2 linked regions of the Arthrobacter globiformis genome follow. The protein of the gene in region 2 binds, or shares a complex with, the protein of the main gene of each other region. Links are inferred from orthologs where the notes say so. Each region holds a gene or a part of one and is shown on either strand. Other genes may lie near its edges.

Region 1 (9,009 bases), 250 kb from region 2 along the record:
CAACTGGTCCTTGGCGATCCGCTGGACGGCCACCTGGCCTTCGGGAATACCTGACTCCGCCGTGACATAGTGCGCTTCGACATCACCCAGGCGCACCTTGACCCGGCTGATGTTTTCCGGAGTGAGTTTCTGGCCGACGGCGATTGGCTCACGGGCGGCAAATACCTCTGTGGTGCGGTCCGCACTGCCGACGAGAGCAACGACTCCGACCACAGAGGCGAGGACAAGGAGCACACCCACCAGAAGCCTCGGGTCCTTCCAGGAAGGCTTCTTCAGCCGGGCGCCGGTGGCCGCCGTGCTTGCACTCATGCGTACTGCTCCCCCTTGACGCTTGGGCGCTTCAATCGCGCCGGTCATGATCATTGTTACGGCATGCCCGCTCAATCGGAAAGGTATTCAGGCAAACACCACCAAACTGTGGATAACGGCACCACCCGCGCCCAACGGTGGCACAATTGGAATATGCCCCGTTTCCTTACGCTTGCAGATGTAGCCGAGCAGCTTCAGATTAACGCGCCGGCAGCGTATGCCCTCGTCCGCAGCGGCGAACTGAAGGCGATCCAGGTGGGTGGCCGCGGCCAGTGGCGCGTCGAGGAGAAGATGCTTGAGCAGTACATCGAAGAGCGATATGCCGAGGCAAGCCGGATGATCCAAGAGGCCAAGTCCAAATCCGTTTGAGCACGAGAGGGCCGTCAGAGTTCACCGCCGCGCCTTGAGCGGAGCGCACCCAGCGACTGAAACGGGACCGTTGCCACATCGGCAACCCGGCCAGCCCTGCGCGCTTCGCCCGGCAGTGTCATAGCGAGGTCAAAAAAGTCCCGCCCCACCCTGTCAATTACGCCCGAGAGCTGCACGTCCGGTGGCCGGCCTGCCAGCAGGACGGTGAGTTCAGCCCTGTCCCGCGCCAACCCCCTCAGCGCGCTGGCAAGGCCGAGTTTCCGGCGCACGGGGGACGACTCGCCCACCGCGAACCGGCCGAGTCCGGTGTAGTGGCCGACGGCGGCATACGGAATCAGCACCTGGTGTCCCGCCTCGTCAAGGACCAGGCTTTCGGATCCCGCATGGCTGAGCGTGCCGGCAAAGACAGGTCCCGAACCCAGATGGATGCCCACGTGGCAGCCTAGGGATCCACGCAGCCTGTCATCGAGCGCGATGGCGGCCGTGTCTGCCCGGGAGCGCTCGGCAATCTCGGACTCCAGGCCCAGGACCCCGGCCTCGGCAAGCTGCAGCTCAAGATCCTGAAAAAGTGCATTCCATCGCATGGCGACAGCGTAGGCGCGCCCACGAAGGCGGTCAATTAATCCACAAACTTTCCTATCTCCATGGACAACAGAGATGCAACTGCTGCAAACTGACTCCATTAATCCTAAACGAAATCAAAGTTGATCAAACTGCATCAAATGCATTGGTTGGAGGAAGTCATGGCGGAAGTGGTCCAGCGCCCGGTGAGGGCAGAAGCCGCCTTGGCGGTTGTCATCCTGGGGCTCGGAGTCTTCCTGGCGTTGACCGGGGCCGGGATAGTCGACCATTGGAAGCGGTCCGCTGCACGCCAGCAGGCCTTGCTTTTCGACGACCTGCTTGGCCTGTTGGCGCTCACCGCCGGGCTGACCGTCATCGCCTGGTGGCTGCTGTCCCTGGCCACCGCCTTTGCATCGGCACTCCTGGAACGGACCGGGCATCATGCCGCCGCCCGCGCCACAGGGCGGTTCAGCCCTGTTTTCATGCGCAGGCTGGCGATGGCCGCGGTGGGCGTGCAGCTCCTCGGCGCACCGCTCGCCCATGCGGATGCCTTGCCCGCTGCAGCCCTTTCCTCGAGCAACGGATCGTCCCTGTCCGCAGCATGGGCGCCCCTGACCGACCGGCGGCCGGACCTACCCGCCGGCCGTTCCGCGGACTCCGGCATCACCGAAAGATCCGTCGCGGAGGGCAGCGAACTCCAGCCTCAGTGGAAGCCGCGCGTCCCGGTTGTGGAACCCGGCCTCGTCGCCTCATTGCCGGCCAGGGCAACGGCTGAGCCGGCCAGTGCCCGCCGCGAGGTACCCGTCCGGGCCGGCGAATCACTCTGGACCATCGCCGCACGCGAACTGGGTCCCGGTGCTTCCGAGGTGGAAATCGCAGCCCGCTGGCCGCTCTGGCACCAGGCCAACCGGAACATCATCGGAGCCGATCCCAACGTCCTTCTCCCGGGCCAGCTCCTCAGCCCGCCGCCGCCGTAAGCGGCGTCGGCATGCTTTCCTTCCGCGCCACCGGACCCGCGGCCGCCCCTCCTCGCGGCCATCCCAAGCCAGCCTCTACCGAAGGACCGATCATGACTGCAGTAACTCCAATACGGCGTGAAGGAAGCGCTGTTCTTGAGCCCCTCCCGGCCGCGCCCGCCCGCCCGGCGGTAGCGGCACCCTCCTGCCCTGAACACACGCAAACCCGGTCCGCGCAAACCCGGCCAGCGCAAACTCAGCTGGCGGTAGCTCCCGCCCCCGGAGACGAGGCGCGCGAAATATGCGCCATCACCAGGGCCACGGTCCAGGCTGCCATTGAGGTCCTGGCGGGAACGAGGCCCATCCACCAGCTGGCGCGGCGGCTGGACCAGCGCTGCCTCACCGTGCTCCAGCACCGGGCGGCCCTCACCCGGCGGGTGGCTGCCCGGGCTCCCCGGAAGATGGAATTGCTCCACCGCAACGCATCAGTCCGCTCGGTCCGCGCCTGCGGGGTGACGCCTGACGTTTACGAGGCCAGCGCGGTGGTGATTGATGAACTGCGGGTCCGGGCAGTCGCCGTCCGGCTGGAACGCAGCAAAAACGTCTGGCGCGTGACCGCCCTGGAGATTGGCTAACGCGAAAGCAGGAAGGGACCGGAGCACGAGCTCCGGTCCCTTCCTGTCATATCCGCTGGTTAGCGCTTTTTCTTCTTCCCGTCACGCCGCTCCTGCGATGCGGCCTTGGCGGGGTTGCCCGAGCGGCCTGTAGCGCGGCCTTCAATCCGGGTCTCGGCTCCGCCGTCCTCCCGCGGCGCGGTGTACTGGAGCTGCGCGGGCTTCTCCGGCGCCTCAAGACCGGCGGCTCGGATCTGCGGCTCGTGGTGTTCGGTGTGGCCTCCGGCGGCATCGGCAACCACGACGTCCTCGGCCGGGGTGACTTCCACTTCAAGGTTGAAGAGGAAGCCGACGCTCTCCTCCCGGATGGCTTCCATCATGGACTGGAACATCGTGAAACCTTCACGCTGGTATTCCACCAGCGGATCACGCTGGGCCATGGCACGCAGGCCGATGCCCTCCTTGAGATAGTCCATCTCGTACAGGTGCTCCTGCCACTTCCGCCCGATCACGGAGAGCACAACACGCCGCTCGAGTTCACGCATGCTCTCGGAGCCGATCGCCTCCTCGCGTGCCTGATACACCAGCTTGGCATCAGACATGATTTCTTCCCTCAGGAACTCCACAGTGATGCGCGACTTGCCGCCGGCCTCGTCGATGACATCGTGCGGCGTCACGGTCACAGGGTAGAGCGTCTTCAGGTTGGTCCAGAGCTGGTCGAAGTCCCAGTCGTCGCCGTTGCCTTCGGCGGTCGCTTCGTCGATCAGTGCGTTGATGGTGTCTTCCAGGAAGAACTGCACCTTTTCGTGAAGGTCATCGCCTTCGAGGATCCGGCGGCGGTCGCCATAGATGGCCTCGCGCTGGCGGTTGAGGACGTCATCGTACTTCAGGACGTTCTTTCGCTGCTCGGCGTTCCGGCCCTCGACCTGCCCCTGGGCCGAGGCAATGGCGCGCGAGACCAGCTTGGATTCCAGCGCCACGTCGTCGGGCACGGAGCTGTTCATGAGCCGCTCCGCCGCTCCCGAATTGAACAGGCGCATGAGGTCGTCGGTCAGCGAAAGGTAGAACCTGGATTCGCCGGGGTCGCCCTGGCGGCCCGAGCGGCCGCGGAGCTGGTTGTCGATGCGGCGGGATTCGTGGCGCTCAGTTCCCAGCACATACAGCCCGCCCAGGCCCAGTACTTCCTCGTGCTCGTCCTTGACGGCCTTCTTCGCAGCCTCCAGCGCCCCGGGCCAGGCGGCCTCGTACTCGTCCGAGTTTTCCTCCGGGTCAAGTCCCCGCTGTGCCAGTTCGGCGATGGCGGTGAACTCGGCGTTGCCGCCCAGCATGATGTCCGTGCCGCGGCCAGCCATGTTGGTGGCGACAGTGACCGCACCCTTGCGTCCGGCCTGGGCCACGATGGCGGCTTCACGGGCGTGGTTCTTGGCGTTGAGAACCTCGTGCCGGATGCCCTCCTTCGCCAGCAGGCGCGAGAGGTACTCGCTCTTTTCGACGCTCGTGGTGCCAACGAGCACAGGCTGGCCACTTTCATGGCGTTCGGCGATGTCCCGGACCACTGCATCGAACTTGACGGTTTCGTTCTTGTAGACCAGGTCGGACCGGTCCATCCGAACCATGTCCCGGTTTGTGGGGATGGCAACTACCCCGAGCTTGTACGTGCTCATGAATTCGGCGGCTTCGGTCTCTGCCGTGCCCGTCATACCGGAGAGCTTGTCGTACATGCGGAAGTAGTTCTGCAGCGTCACCGTGGCGAGGGTCTGGTTTTCAGCCTTGATCTCGACGCCCTCTTTGGCTTCGATCGCCTGGTGCATGCCCTCGTTGTAGCGGCGGCCGGCCAGGATACGGCCGGTGTGCTCGTCAACGATGAGGACCTCGCCGTCGAGGATGACGTAGTCCTTGTCCCGCTTGAACAGCTCCTTGGCCTTGATGGCGTTGTTGAGGAAGCCGATCAGGGGCGTGTTTGCGGATTCGTAGAGGTTCTGGATGCCGAGGTAGTCCTCAACCTTTTCGATTCCGCTTTCGAGTACGCCGACGGTGCGCTTCTTCTCGTCGACTTCGTAGTCCTTCTCCGGCTGCAGGCGCAGGACAACCTTGGCGAACTCGCTGTACCAGCGGTTGGTGTCACCCTGGGCCGGGCCTGAAATGATCAGCGGCGTACGGGCCTCGTCGATGAGGATCGAGTCGACTTCATCGACGATCGCAAAGTTATGGCCGCGCTGCACCAGTTCGGACTTGTCCCAGGCCATGTTGTCACGGAGGTAGTCGAAGCCGAATTCGTTGTTGGTGCCGTAGGTGATATCGGCAGAATACTGCTCGCGGCGGACAGACGGGTCCTGGTTGGCGAGGATGCAGCCGCTGGTGAGCCCCAGGAAGCGGTAGACGCGGCCCATAAGCTCAGACTGGTATTCGGCCAGGTAGTCGTTCACGGTGACAACGTGCACGCCATTTCCGGTGAGGGCATTGAGGTAGGCCGGAGCAGTGGCCACCAGAGTCTTGCCTTCACCGGTCTTCATTTCGGCGATGTTGCCCAGGTGCAGGGCAGCACCACCCATGAGCTGAACATCAAAGTGCCGCATGCCGAGCGTGCGCGAGGACGCCTCGCGAACGGCGGCGAAGGCCTCCGGCAGGAGGTCGTCGAGCTTCTCGCCATCCCGGTGGCGCGCACGGAGCCGGTCTGTTTCTTCGCGCAGTTCCGCATCCGTAAAGGTTTGGAACGAGTCTTCAAGGGCGTTAATGGAATCAGCATAGTTCCGCAGTTGCCTCAGGAGCTTTTTGTCACCTGTGCGGAGAATTTTTTCGATTAGTGATGCCACGTGAAGTTGCTCCCAGTCTCATGCTGCCGAATTCTGGCGTGATTTAGTCTACGGGAGAGACGCATGGCACGTTGCCCTGTTCCCTCACAGCGGATAGCCGTTGACCGCGACCGCGACCGCGGGAGCAAGATCCCCCACCGGCAAGACCGCTACGCCGTCCAGTCCCAGCCAGCCTGCCATCAGCTGCAGCTCAGCGGCGAGTTCGACGGCGGTGTCCGCCGGAGCGTCCGGCTCACCGAAGCACGCCTTGGCAAGCAACAGGCCCGCGGCCCGGTCAGCCTTAAGATCCACTCTTGCCACAATGCGGTCGCGGAGCAGGAACGGAAGCACATAGTAGCCGAAGCGCCGTTTTGCCACCGGGGTGTAAATCTCGATGCGGTAATGAAATCCGAAGAGCTCTTCGAGCCTGCGCCGTTCAAACACCAGCGAATCGAATGGGCTGAGTAGCGCCCTGCCGGCAGCCTGGCGCGGCAGCCGGGCCTGGGCGTGGCGGTACACCTTCCGGTCCCAGCCTGCCACTGTCACCGGTTCCAGGCGCCCGGCATCAACGAGGCGCTGAACCGAGGCAGCAGCTGCCTTTACCGGAGTCCTGAAGTAGTCGGCGAAACACCGCACCGTCCCGATCCCGTGGGCCTGCGCCGCAGCATCGATGAGCCGGTCCATGGCGGCCGCGGGATCCGGTATCGCGTCGAGGTCATGCCCGGGCAAAACCTGGCGGGTCAGGGCATACTGCCGTTCGAACTGGTCCGTCCTTGACGCCGATGAGACGACTCCCTCTTCAAACAGGTGCTCCAGCACCCGTTTGACGGCGTTCCAGTTCCAGCCCCAGTTGACGTGCTTGCGGTCTTCCACGTGCCCGAGCCTGGCGGTGAGTTCGGCGGCGGTCATGGGCCTGCCGTCGGCGAGCGCATCAAGGACCCGGCCAGTTACACCGGAGCGCAGCCCGGGGTCCATCCCTGCCGCCCCAACCCACTTGCGGTTCTGCCACACCACCAGGTCCAGGAAGTGTTCCGGGCGGATGTAGCTGGCTTCGTGGGCCCAGTACTCCAGCATTCGCCGCGGGTGCCTGCCTGCCATTTGCTGGAGGATGGAGCGGTCGTAGTCGCCGAGCCTGGAAAAGAACGGGAGGAAGTGGCTCCGGGCCAGAACGTTGACGGAATCGATCTGGACGAGTTGGATCCGGGCAAAGGTCCGGCCCACCGCCCGTGAGGTCACGGGGCCGGCGGGCCGTCCTTTGTCCAGTCCCTGGGCTGCCAGTGCGATCCGCCGGGCCTGCGAGAGGCTCAGCGATGCACCCATGTCAGCCCTTTCGTTGCCTGGGCTCCATCTTATGCAGTTGCGGCCGCGTCGTCCGAGCGGTACGCAAGGATTTTCTCCTCATGCGTGTTTTCGCCGGGTTCGCAGTAGTGGTCCAGGGTGATAACCCCGTATGTCCAGCCGCGGCGACGGTACACAACCGATGGAGCGTTCGTGGCCTTGTCCACGAAAAGGTAAAAGTCGTGACCGATAAGTTCCATGTTGTCCACGGCGTCGTCAAGGGTGAGGGACGCGGCCGGGAACACTTTGCGCCGAATCAGCACCGGCGAGTCGCCGGCGGGAATGTCGTTGTCGACATCGTACGGCGATTTCTCAGCGGGTTCCGGAGCGGTCTGGCTGTTATTGCTCGCTTCGACATAGATCGGCTGGTTGGAGCTCGCGGGCTCCAGCGTTGCAGTTGCCTCGCGTACGGCCTTGGGCGTATGCCGCCCGTGGTGGACCTTCTTGCGGTCCTTGGCCCTGCGCAGCCGCTCAAGCAGCTTGTTGTAGGCGAGGTCGAACGCGGCGAACTTATCTGCGGCGCTTGCTTCGGCACGGATCACGGGGCCGCGGCCCAGGACTGTCACTTCAACCGTGAGCTGGTCACCGGTCTGCCGCGCATTTGTTTCCTTTGAAACCTTCGCGTCGACCCTCTGGACCTTGTCCCCAAGCGATTCGATCTTCGAGATCTTCTCGCCGGCATATTCGCGGAATCGGTCCGAGACCGTCAGATTTCGTCCGCTGATCATGAACTCCATGGTGCCCTCCAAATGACTTCGGTGACACGACGGCGGCACTTCCGGGGGACGATCTGATTGACAGTCGAGCCCCTTTCCGAGCCGCTATCGAAAGGTACAACTGTTCTTGGTACCCATATCCGACGTTAGTTCATAGCAACAAGTTATTCATCCTTTCGCAGTTTATTTTTTTCTATGTCTCAGGTAGGCCCCAGGCAGTCCCCGGATGCCGCGACTGCGCCGGGGCTGCCGCCGCATCGGGTGCACGGGTGGCGGCAAGGACCACGGCGCCGCGCACAATTCCGCCGGCTTCGTGGATGGCCCGGGCGGCTTCCGCCAGGGTGGCGCCGGTGGTCAGTACGTCGTCGACGATGATGCACTGCCTTCCCCGCAGCGAGTGTCCGCGGGTGCCGCGCGCGGTGCGCATGGAGCCGCGGACCCTTCGGGACCTGTCTCCCCTGCCAAGTCCCTTCTGCCCTCCGGACAGGCCACCTCCGGCTCGGGGGTTCCTGACTTTGCGCAGCGCATCACTGCATCCGACGTGACGGTCGTTGAAGCTCCGCCCGACGCCGGCCAACAGCAAGTGAACGGGACTGAAACCGCGTTTCCGGTACGCGCTGCCACTGGTTGGGACCGGAATGAGGACCACGCCGTCCGTTCCCGCATATGCTGCTGCAAGCGCGCCGGCCAGTACCTTCGACAGCACGCTTCGCAGCTGACCCTGGCCGTGCCGCTTGAAGGCCAGGATGGATTGGGAGAGCTCCTCGCGGTAGATGCCCGCTGCAACTACCGGCAGGATCACGGAGCCGTCGGTGTCCATGAGCGCCGGTGCCCCGGTCTCCGCCCGAAAGGGATGCCGGGTGAGCATCCGGAGCCTGCGCTCGCAGCCGGCACACAGCGCCAGATCCTCCTTGCCGCAGCAGACGCACTCCACGGGCATCGCCAGGGCCACGATGTCGGCCGCGGCCCTGGCCAGCAGGTCCCAGGCCTGCAGGAGGCGCTGCCGGTGCTCCCCGCGGTGGCGGGCGTGCCACAACGGCTGGGCCAGGAGATCGGGATCTGCCGAAGTCCTCTGCCCGTCGCCTGTCCTATAACTCCCCACGATTCAAGGGTGCGGCGCCGGAGCCGGCCAGCAAAAGGGCCCGCGGCCTCCATGTGGAAAATGCCGCACGCAGGAAGGACCGGAGAACCGTCAGCCGGGGAAGGACGGGTCCGTGGGTCCCCTGAGCTGCGCCGACCACCCATTTCCGAGCCTCTGGAAGATGCCGTCCCTGGACTGGGCATAGATCTCCTCGGGACCGTTGCCGGCGCTGAGGGCGACCAGGCCCGGCCACGGTGCAAGCTTCTGCGGCTG
Region 2 (8,556 bases):
TTTGTATGGCGCCTGTTGTGCGCCGACAGCAAACCTCGTAAACAATCGTGCCACGGCATAGTGCCCCCCTGCGCCTCCACGGGCTGGGAGGCAACTGTTTGTGGCACGGGCGTTTAGGCCTGGTCTGGCAAAATCCAGTCAGGTCAAGAGACACCCCGATCAACCGTTCCGCAAGGCTCATTCCGTAGGAAGATTTTCGGTCTGAGAACCGGCGCGACGCAAGGAGTAAATAGTGATTCAGCAGGAGTCGCGACTCAAGGTCGCCGACAACACGGGTGCTAAGGAAATCCTTACCATTCGCGTTCTCGGTGGATCTGGCCGTCGCTACGCAGGCATTGGCGACGTCATCGTCGCAACCGTCAAGGATGCAATTCCGGGCGGCAACGTAAAGAAGGGCGATGTCGTCAAGGCTGTCATCGTCCGTACCAAGAAGGAACGCCGCCGTGCGGATGGTTCCTACATCAAGTTTGACGAGAACGCAGCCGTCATCCTGAAGAACGACGGTGACCCCCGCGGTACCCGTATCTTCGGACCGGTTGGTCGTGAGCTCCGTGACAAGAAGTTCATGAAGATCGTTTCTCTGGCTCCGGAGGTGCTCTAGTCCATGGCTAAGATCAAGAAGGGTGACCTGGTTCAGGTCATCACTGGCGCCAAGGCTGAGCGCGGCGGCGACCGTGGCAAGCAGGGCAAGGTTCTGCGCGTGTTCCCGGACACCAACCGCGTGCTGGTTGAGGGTATCAACCGCGTAACCAAGCACACCAAGGTCGGCCAGTCGCAGCGCGGCACCAAGACCGGCGGCATCGAGGTTGTCGAGGCTCCGATCCACGTTTCCAACGTGGCTCTCGTTGACCCGTCCACCAAGAAGCCGACCCGCGTTGGTTTCCGCCTCGACACCGTTGAGAAGGACGGCGTCAAGAAGACCGTCCGCATCCGCGTGGCCAAGAGCTCCGGGAAGGACATCTAATGACTGAGACTCTCGAGACTCCGGCAACGAAGATCGTTCCTCGTCTGAAGACCAAGTACGCCGATTCCATCAAGAGCGCGCTTCTTGAGGAATTCAAGTACGAGAACGTGAACCAGGTTCCCCGTCTGGTCAAGGTTGTAGTGAACATGGGTGTTGGAGATGCCGCCAAGGACTCCAAGCTGATCGACGGCGCTGTCCGCGACCTCACCCTGATCACCGGCCAGAAGCCGCAGGTCACCAAGGCCCGCAAGTCGATCGCCCAGTTCAAGCTGCGCGAAGGCATGCCCATTGGTGCACACGCAACCCTGCGTGGCGACCGCATGTGGGAATTCGTGGACCGTCTGGTCACGCTTGCTCTGCCCCGTATCCGCGACTTCCGCGGCCTCAGCGGCAAGCAGTTTGATGGCAACGGCAACTACACCTTCGGTCTGACCGAGCAGGTTATGTTCCACGAGATCGACCAGGACTCCATCGACCGCACCCGCGGCATGGACATCACGGTTGTGACCACCGCCAAGACCGACGACGAAGGCCGCGCGCTGCTCAAGGCGCTTGGTTTCCCGTTCAAAACCGAAGCTTAATTAACTACGTAAAAGGTCCGGCCGCCGGGTGTTGAACCACGACGGCGGAAACCGTTACGAGGAAGGGCAAGTGCCCAAATGACAATGACAGATCCTGTCGCAGATATGCTTACGCGCCTGCGTAACGCAAACTCGGCATACCACGATTCCGTGTCTATGCCTTACAGCAAGCTCAAGGCTCGCGTTGCTGACATCCTGAAGGCCGAAGGCTTCATCGCCGGCTGGAAGGAAGAGGACGCTGAAGTCGGCAAGAAGCTGACACTCGAGCTCAAGTTCGGTCCGAACCGCGAGCGTTCAATCGCGGGTGTCCGTCGTATTTCCAAGCCGGGTCTCCGCGTTTACGCGAAGTCCACCAACCTGCCGCACGTGCTGGGTGGCCTGGGTATCGCAATCCTGTCCACCTCTTCCGGCCTCCTGACTGACAAGCAGGCCGGCAAGAAGGGCGTGGGCGGCGAAGTCCTCGCTTACGTCTGGTAACGGGAAAGGAAGAGAATAATGTCACGTATTGGACGTCTCCCCATCACCGTTCCTGCCGGCGTTGAGGTCAAGGTTGACGGCTCTGTCGTCAGCGTCAAGGGTTCCAAGGGCGAGCTGAGCCACACTGTGGCCAGCCCGATCGAGGTTGCGCTGGAAGACAGCACCCTGACCGTCACCCGCCCGAACGACGAGCGCGCCTCCCGCTCGCTCCACGGCCTGACCCGCACCCTGATCGCCAATATGATCCAGGGCGTTACCGCAGGCTACGAGAAGAAGCTCGAAATCGTCGGTACCGGTTACCGTGTTCAGGCCAAGGGTTCTGACCTTGAGTTCGCTCTCGGCTACAGCCACCCGGTCAACGTTTCGGCTCCGGCTGGCATCACCTTTGCAGTAGAGGGGCCGACCAAGCTCTCTGTCTCAGGCATCAATAAGCAGCAGGTCGGCGAGGTTGCTGCCAACATTCGCAAGCTGCGCAAGCCTGACCCGTACAAGGGCAAGGGCATTCGCTACGCGGGCGAAGTCATCCGCCGCAAGGTCGGAAAGGCTGGTAAGTAACCATGGCCATCGCCATTAACAAGAAGCGTACGAACAAGAGCAAGTCTGCTTCGCGCAGCCGCCGCCAGCTTCGTATCCGCAAGCGCATCTCCGGAACGGCTGTACGTCCTCGCCTGGTCGTCAACCGCTCCGCCCGCCACGTATTTGTCCAGGTTGTCGACGACACCATTGGCCAGACCGTAGCGAGCGCGTCCACTCTGGAAGCTGACCTTCGTGCATTCGACGGTGACAAGACCGCCAAGGCCAAGCGCGTTGGCGAGCTCGTAGCCGAGCGTGCCAAGGCTGCCGGTGTCGAAGCTGTTGTCTTCGACCGTGGTGGTAACAAGTACCACGGCCGGATCGCCGCCGTCGCTGACGGTGCACGCGAAGGTGGGCTGTCACTGTGACCGAAGCAAACAAGGAAAAGGACACTGTGTCTGCAGAAGAGAAGGCGACCGAAGCCGCAGCTGCTGAGACCACTGCCCCCGCTACCGAGGACCGCCGTGGTGGCGCCCGTCGCGGCGAGCGTGGCGACCGTGGCCAGGGCCGCGGCGACCGCGGTGGCCGTGGTGGCCGCGATGGCGGACGTGAAGCCGAGAAGAACCAGTTCATCGAGCGCGTAGTTACCATCAACCGCGTTTCCAAGGTCGTCAAGGGTGGTCGTCGCTTCAGCTTCACCGCACTCGTCGTCGTTGGTGACGGTAACGGTCTGGTCGGCGTCGGTTACGGCAAGGCCAAGGAAGTTCCCGCAGCTATCGCCAAGGGTGTTGAAGAGGCCAAGAAGTCCTTCTTCCGCGTTCCCCGCGTTGGCAACTCCATCCCTCACCGCGTTCAGGGTGAAGCGGCCGCTGGTGTCGTAATGCTGCGTCCGGCTTCCGCCGGTACCGGTGTTATTGCCGGTGGTCCGGTCCGTGCAGTACTGGAGTGCGTGGGCATCCACGACATCCTCTCCAAGTCGCTCGGTTCCTCCAACGCCATCAACATCGTTCACGCGACCGTTGATGCCCTGAAGCGCCTCGAAGAGCCGGCAGCCGTGGCAGCACGCCGTGGCCTGCCGCTGGACGAGATCGCCCCGCCGGCACTGGTGAAGGCTCTGATGAACCAGAAGGCAGGTGTCTAAGTCATGGCGAAGAACCTGACTCCCTCCGACGCCAAGTTGGAGATCACCCAGATTAAGGGCGTCATTGGCGCCAAGCAGAACCAGCGCGACACCCTGCGGTCCCTCGGCCTGAAGCGGATCGGACACACCGTTGTCCGCACCGCCGATGCCGTGACCGTTGGAATGCTCAACACGGTTCCGCACCTCGTGAATGTTGAGGAGGCGAAGTAATGGCAGAGAAGAACACGGCCGAGACCGCAGCTGCTGAGAAGCAGAGCGCTCTGAAGGTTCACCACCTGCGTCCCGCCCCTGGTGCCAAGACCGCCAAGACCCGTGTTGGTCGTGGTGAAGGTTCCAAGGGTAAGACCGCCGGTCGCGGTACCAAGGGTACGAAGGCCCGCTACCAGGTGAAGGCTGGCTTTGCCGGCGGCCAGCTGCCGCTGCACATGCGCCTGCCGAAGCTGCGCGGCTTCAAGAACCCGTTCCGGGTTGAGTTCCAGGTTGTGAACCTGGAGAAGCTCAACGAGCTGTTCCCGGAAGGTGGCGCTGTCACCGTGGAGGACCTGGTTGCAAAGGGTGCTGTTCGCAAGAACCAGCCCGTGAAGGTGCTTGGCACCGGCGACATCACCGTCAAGGTTGACGTCACCGCCCACGCCTTCTCAGCCAGCGCTACTGAAAAGATCGCTGCAGCCGGCGGCAGCACCACCGCGCTCTAAGGGATTCCGTCCCGGAGCCGGTGGGCAATAGCCCGCTGCGCAAACTCCCGGCACGGGGGCCGAGGCCCCTGTGCCGGGAGTTTTTTCATACCCATTGGGTCTTCCGGATTGTTCGCATGCCGCAAACACCGGTTAGACTCGGTTGTTGGGTTTATAGACCTGCATCACGAGACTTATTAACAACTGAGGAGGACGCTTGCTAAGCGCATTCGGCCGGGCGTTTCGAACGCCTGATCTGCGACGCAAGTTGTTGTTCACGCTGGGAATCATCACAATCTTCCGCTTGGGAGCCTTTATCCCCTCGCCCGGTGTGAGCTACCAGAATGTCCAGCAATGCTTGTCGAACGGGCAGACCCAGGGCGGGATCTACCAGCTCGTCAATCTTTTCAGCGGCGGAGCATTGCTGCAGGTCTCCATCTTCGCCCTGGGCATCATGCCGTACATCACGGCGAGCATCATTGTGCAGCTGCTGCGCGTGGTCATCCCGCGCTTCCAGCAGCTGTACGAAGAGGGCGCCTCCGGGCAGTCCAAGCTGACGCAGTACACGCGGTACCTGACGATCGCCCTTGGCCTGCTGAACGCCACGACGCTGGTGTCGCTGGCGCGGTCAGGGCAGTTGCTGCCCGGCTGCAACCTGCCCATCATCCCGGACCAGAGCGTCATCACCACCATCCTCATCATCATCACGCTGACGGCCGGCACCGGCCTCATCATGTGGATGGGTGAGCTCGTGACCGAGAAGGGCGTCGGCAACGGCATGTCGTTGCTGATCTTCACAGCCATCGCTGCTGGCTTCCCCACCTCGCTGGGCGCCATCTGGACCGCACAGGGTCCGGGCACGTTCTTCATTGTGCTGGCCATCGGCCTGCTGACGGTTGCCCTGGTGGTCTTTGTGGAGCAGTCCCAGCGCCGCATCCCGGTGCAGTACGCCAAGCGCATGATCGGGCGCCGCACAGTGGGCGGCACCAGCACCTACATTCCCATCAAGGTGAACATGGCCGGCGTCATTCCTGTCATCTTCGCTTCCTCGATGCTCTACCTGCCGGCGTTGATCTCGCAGTTCAACCAGCCGAAGGCGGGGGAACCGATCCAGCCGTGGGTTGAGTGGATCAACAACAACCTGACCCGCGGGGACCACCCCATCTACATGGCGCTGTACTTCGCCATGATCGTTTTCTTTACCTACTTCTATGTCGCGATCACCTTCAACCCTGAAGAGGTCAGCGACAACATGAAGAAATACGGCGGCTTCATTCCGGGTATCCGTGCCGGCAAGCCGACCGCGGATTACCTGCAGTACGTCCTGTCGCGCATCACGCTGCCTGGAGCCTTCTACCTTGGCTTCGTGGCACTGATACCGCTGGTGGCGCTCGTGCTGATCAACGCAAACCAGAACTTCCCGTTCGGTGGCACCTCGATCCTGATCATGGTGGGCGTTGGCCTGGAAACCGTCAAGCAAATTGACGCGCAGCTACAGCAGCGTCACTACGAAGGGCTATTGCGATGACCAGAATGTTGATTATCGGACCACCCGGTTCGGGCAAGGGCACGCAGGCGGAACGCATTTCAGAACGCCTCGGCGTCGTTGCGATCTCCACCGGCGACATCTTCCGCGCCAACGTCAAGGGCGAGACGCCGCTCGGCGTTGAGGCCAAGAAGTACATGGACAACGGGGATTTCGTCCCGGACAGCGTGACCAACAAGATGGTGCGCGACCGTCTCAGCGAAGGCGACGTCGAGGACGGCTTCCTGCTGGACGGCTACCCCCGCACCACCGCCCAGGTTGACTACCTGGACCAGATCCTGGCCAACGGCGACCAGAAGCTGGACGTCGTCCTGCAGCTCACCGCCGATGACGAGGAACTCGTGACCCGCCTGCTGGGCCGCGCGAAGGAAACCGGACGCAGCGACGACAACGAAGCCGTCATCCGCCACCGCCTGGACCTCTACCACGAGCAGACCGAGGCTGTTGTGGCCAAGTATGCCGAACGCGGCATCCTGACCCAGGTGGACGGCATCGGCCAGATCGACGAGGTCACCGACCGCGTCATGCAGGCGATCAAAGAGGCACAGGCCGCCTGATATCAGTTCCAACGCTGCGAGGCTCCTCCCGGACCATGGGGAGGGGCCTCCGGCTTTTAGCGGTTTTGGTCCCGCATCCGGCAACCAGAACGGCTAGGCACATTGAGAGGAAACACCGCTGATGGCATTCGGCCAGCCACGGATTGAATACAAGACCAACGCCCAGATGCGCATCATGCACGAGGCCGGGCTCGTCCTGAGCCGCGCCCTCGACGCCGCCGTGGCCGCCGCAGCCCCGGGCGTCACGACGAAGCAGCTCGACGAGGTCTTCGCTGCCGTGCTCCTGGAGGCAGGGGCGAAGTCCAATTTCCTGGGCTACCACGGCTTCCCGGCGACCATCTGCACGTCCGTGAACGAGGAAGTGGTCCACGGCATCCCAGGGTCCAAGGTCCTGCAGGACGGCGACATCATCTCGATCGACGGCGGCGCCATCGTCAACGGCTGGCACTCCGACTCGGCCCGGACCGTCATCGTGGGAACGCCGGACCCGGAGGACCAGCGCCTCTCCGACGTCACCGAGACGGCCCTGTGGCACGGCATCGCCGCCTTGGCCAAGGGCAAGTTCGTGGGCGACATCGGCGCGGCAGTGGACGACTATGTCTCATCGGTGCCGGGCAAGCCCCTGGGCATCCTCGAGGATTACGTGGGCCACGGCATCGGCTCCGAGATGCACATGGCCCCCGACGTGCTGAACTACCGCACCAGCCACCGCGGCCCGAAGATCCGTCCCGGCCTCTGCCTGGCCATCGAACCGATGCTGGTGCGCGGCGGCATCGAGACGGCAGTGCTGGAGGACGATTGGACCGTGGTCACCACGGACGGCAAGCGTTCGTGCCAGTGGGAGCACTCCGTGGCGGTCCATGAGAAGGGCATCTGGGTACTCTCGGCGCCCGACGGCGGCGCGGCCAGACTCGCGCCCCTTGGCGTGGTGCCGGTTCCGATCCCCTGAGGACACGCTTTTTCCTCGGCGACACAGAAAATCCCTTGGGACACCCGGATACGGCTGTCCCAGGGGATTTTCTGCATCCCGACGGGATTTCCGTGTCCCCAGGAGGCGGGTGGGCCACAATAAGAGCCATGGGACCGAGTGGCGGAGCCGGAGTACAGGGAAAGATCACCGATGTGCCGGGTGTGCGTGTGGGTCACCAGCAGAAGTCCGACGGCGGGTGGTTGAGCGGGGTGACAGTGGTCCTGCCCCCTGCGGGGACAGTCGGTTCGGTGGACGTCCGCGGGGGAGGACCCGGAACCCATGAGACGGATGCGCTGGGCCCCACTACCTTGGTGAGTACCGTGGACGCCGTGGTGCTCACCGGCGGCAGCGCCTACGGCCTGGTTGCTGCACACGGCGCCCAGCGGTGGTGCGAGGAGCAGGGCCGCGGCTTCGCCGTGACGGGAGGGGTGGTGCCCATCGTTCCGGCGGCAGCCATCTTCGACCTCGGCCGCGGCGGCAACTTCAGTGCCCGCCCGGATGAGGCCATGGGCTTTGCGGCAGCCGCGGCTGCGGGGGCGCAGACGGAAGGGCATGACGTCGAACGCGGCAACGTGGGAGCCGGCACCGGTGCAGTCATCGGACGCGGGAAATACAAAGGGGGAGTGGGCACAGCGTCGGCCACCTTAAAAGACATCTCTGACGGTGGACCGGTCGTTGTAGGTGCGATAGCGGTGGTGAATGCGCTCGGCCTTCCGCTGGTTCCAGAAGCGTCTGGTGAGCCTGGCACACCGGAGCAGCGGGTGGAACCCGGCACTCAGCTCAACACCACGCTCGTGGTCGTCGCCACCAATGCGGCGCTGGATGTGGCCGAGTGCAAGCGGACCGCATCTGCCGCCCACGCGGGGCTGGCGCGGGCGCTTAATCCGAGCCACACGCTGGCCGACGGGGACACCGTGTTCTGCCTCGCCACCGGTGGCCAGGACCTCGACAGGAGTACCGAAGCTGCCCGGCAGATAAGCCTCATTACGCTGCAGAGTGCGGCAGCCGACGTCGTACGTTTGGCCATCCTGGACGGGGTCAGCAGCGCCCAAGCGGTGACAACTCCTGCGGGCGAATTTGGTGCATACCCGGGCAATGTGCGCTAACATAGCTGGATTTAACTTTCCGGTCCT

Evidence for each region.
Region 1: the proteins of secY (region 2) and secA are in contact, whole or in part, in a crystal structure (PDB 3DIN), measured with the Thermotoga maritima proteins. The link is inferred for Arthrobacter globiformis from one-to-one orthologs. Residues at the interface, in WP_004081795.1 of Thermotoga maritima: Glu108, Gly109, Glu110, Glu111, Ala236, Glu237, Arg238, Arg239, Ile240, Thr241, Ile242, Gln243, Tyr244, Ala245, Arg246, Arg247, Val248, Thr249, Gly250, Arg251, Arg252, Val253, Tyr254, Gly256, Ala257, Ser258, Thr259, Tyr260, Leu261, Pro262; in WP_004082002.1 of Thermotoga maritima: Glu261, Ala262, Arg263, Lys300, Ala301, Arg302, Thr303, Ile304, Ile305, Leu323, Tyr324, Asp325, Pro326, Val329, Ser330, Tyr333, Ile336, Lys340, Phe345, Val349, Glu363, Phe364, Tyr374, Ser375, Gly376, Gly377, Glu393, Ile395, Thr482, Ser483.

The regions. Positions count from the first base shown.
Region 1 is NZ_JAUSZX010000001.1:3,511,435-3,520,443, forward strand. Bases 2,690-5,989 are described here. They hold secA (preprotein translocase subunit SecA), read right to left. Parts: upstream 5,623-5,989; coding sequence 2,890-5,622; downstream 2,690-2,889. Other genes in these bases: QFZ23_RS16450 (Rv3235 family protein), read left to right, coding at 2,690-2,830; QFZ23_RS16460 (winged helix-turn-helix domain-containing protein), read right to left, coding at 5,707-5,989. In the rest of the region: QFZ23_RS16430 (SAF domain-containing protein), read right to left, coding at 1-309; QFZ23_RS16435 (helix-turn-helix domain-containing protein), read left to right, coding at 463-678; QFZ23_RS16440 (hypothetical protein), read right to left, coding at 693-1,262; QFZ23_RS16445 (LysM peptidoglycan-binding domain-containing protein), read left to right, coding at 1,401-2,216; more of QFZ23_RS16450, read left to right, coding at 2,309-2,689; more of QFZ23_RS16460, read right to left, coding at 5,990-6,921; hpf (ribosome hibernation-promoting factor, HPF/YfiA family), read right to left, coding at 6,951-7,676; QFZ23_RS16470 (ComF family protein), read right to left, coding at 7,849-8,757; QFZ23_RS16475 (LpqB family beta-propeller domain-containing protein), read right to left, coding at 8,848-9,009. UniProt on the Escherichia coli protein: Required for protein export, interacts with the SecYEG preprotein conducting channel.
Region 2 is NZ_JAUSZX010000001.1:3,762,293-3,770,848, reverse strand. What follows is about bases 3,876-6,722. They hold secY (preprotein translocase subunit SecY), read left to right. Parts: upstream 3,876-4,567; coding sequence 4,568-5,878; downstream 5,879-6,722. Other genes in these bases: map (type I methionyl aminopeptidase), read left to right, coding at 6,575-6,722; QFZ23_RS17620 (adenylate kinase), read left to right, coding at 5,884-6,453; rplO (50S ribosomal protein L15), read left to right, coding at 3,886-4,371; rpmD (50S ribosomal protein L30), read left to right, coding at 3,876-3,886. In the rest of the region: rplN (50S ribosomal protein L14), read left to right, coding at 233-601; rplX (50S ribosomal protein L24), read left to right, coding at 605-964; rplE (50S ribosomal protein L5), read left to right, coding at 964-1,545; rpsH (30S ribosomal protein S8), read left to right, coding at 1,624-2,022; rplF (50S ribosomal protein L6), read left to right, coding at 2,041-2,577; rplR (50S ribosomal protein L18), read left to right, coding at 2,580-2,963; rpsE (30S ribosomal protein S5), read left to right, coding at 2,960-3,676; more of rpmD, read left to right, coding at 3,680-3,875; more of map, read left to right, coding at 6,723-7,402; QFZ23_RS17610 (P1 family peptidase), read left to right, coding at 7,531-8,529. UniProt on the Escherichia coli protein: The central subunit of the protein translocation channel SecYEG. Consists of two halves formed by TMs 1-5 and 6-10.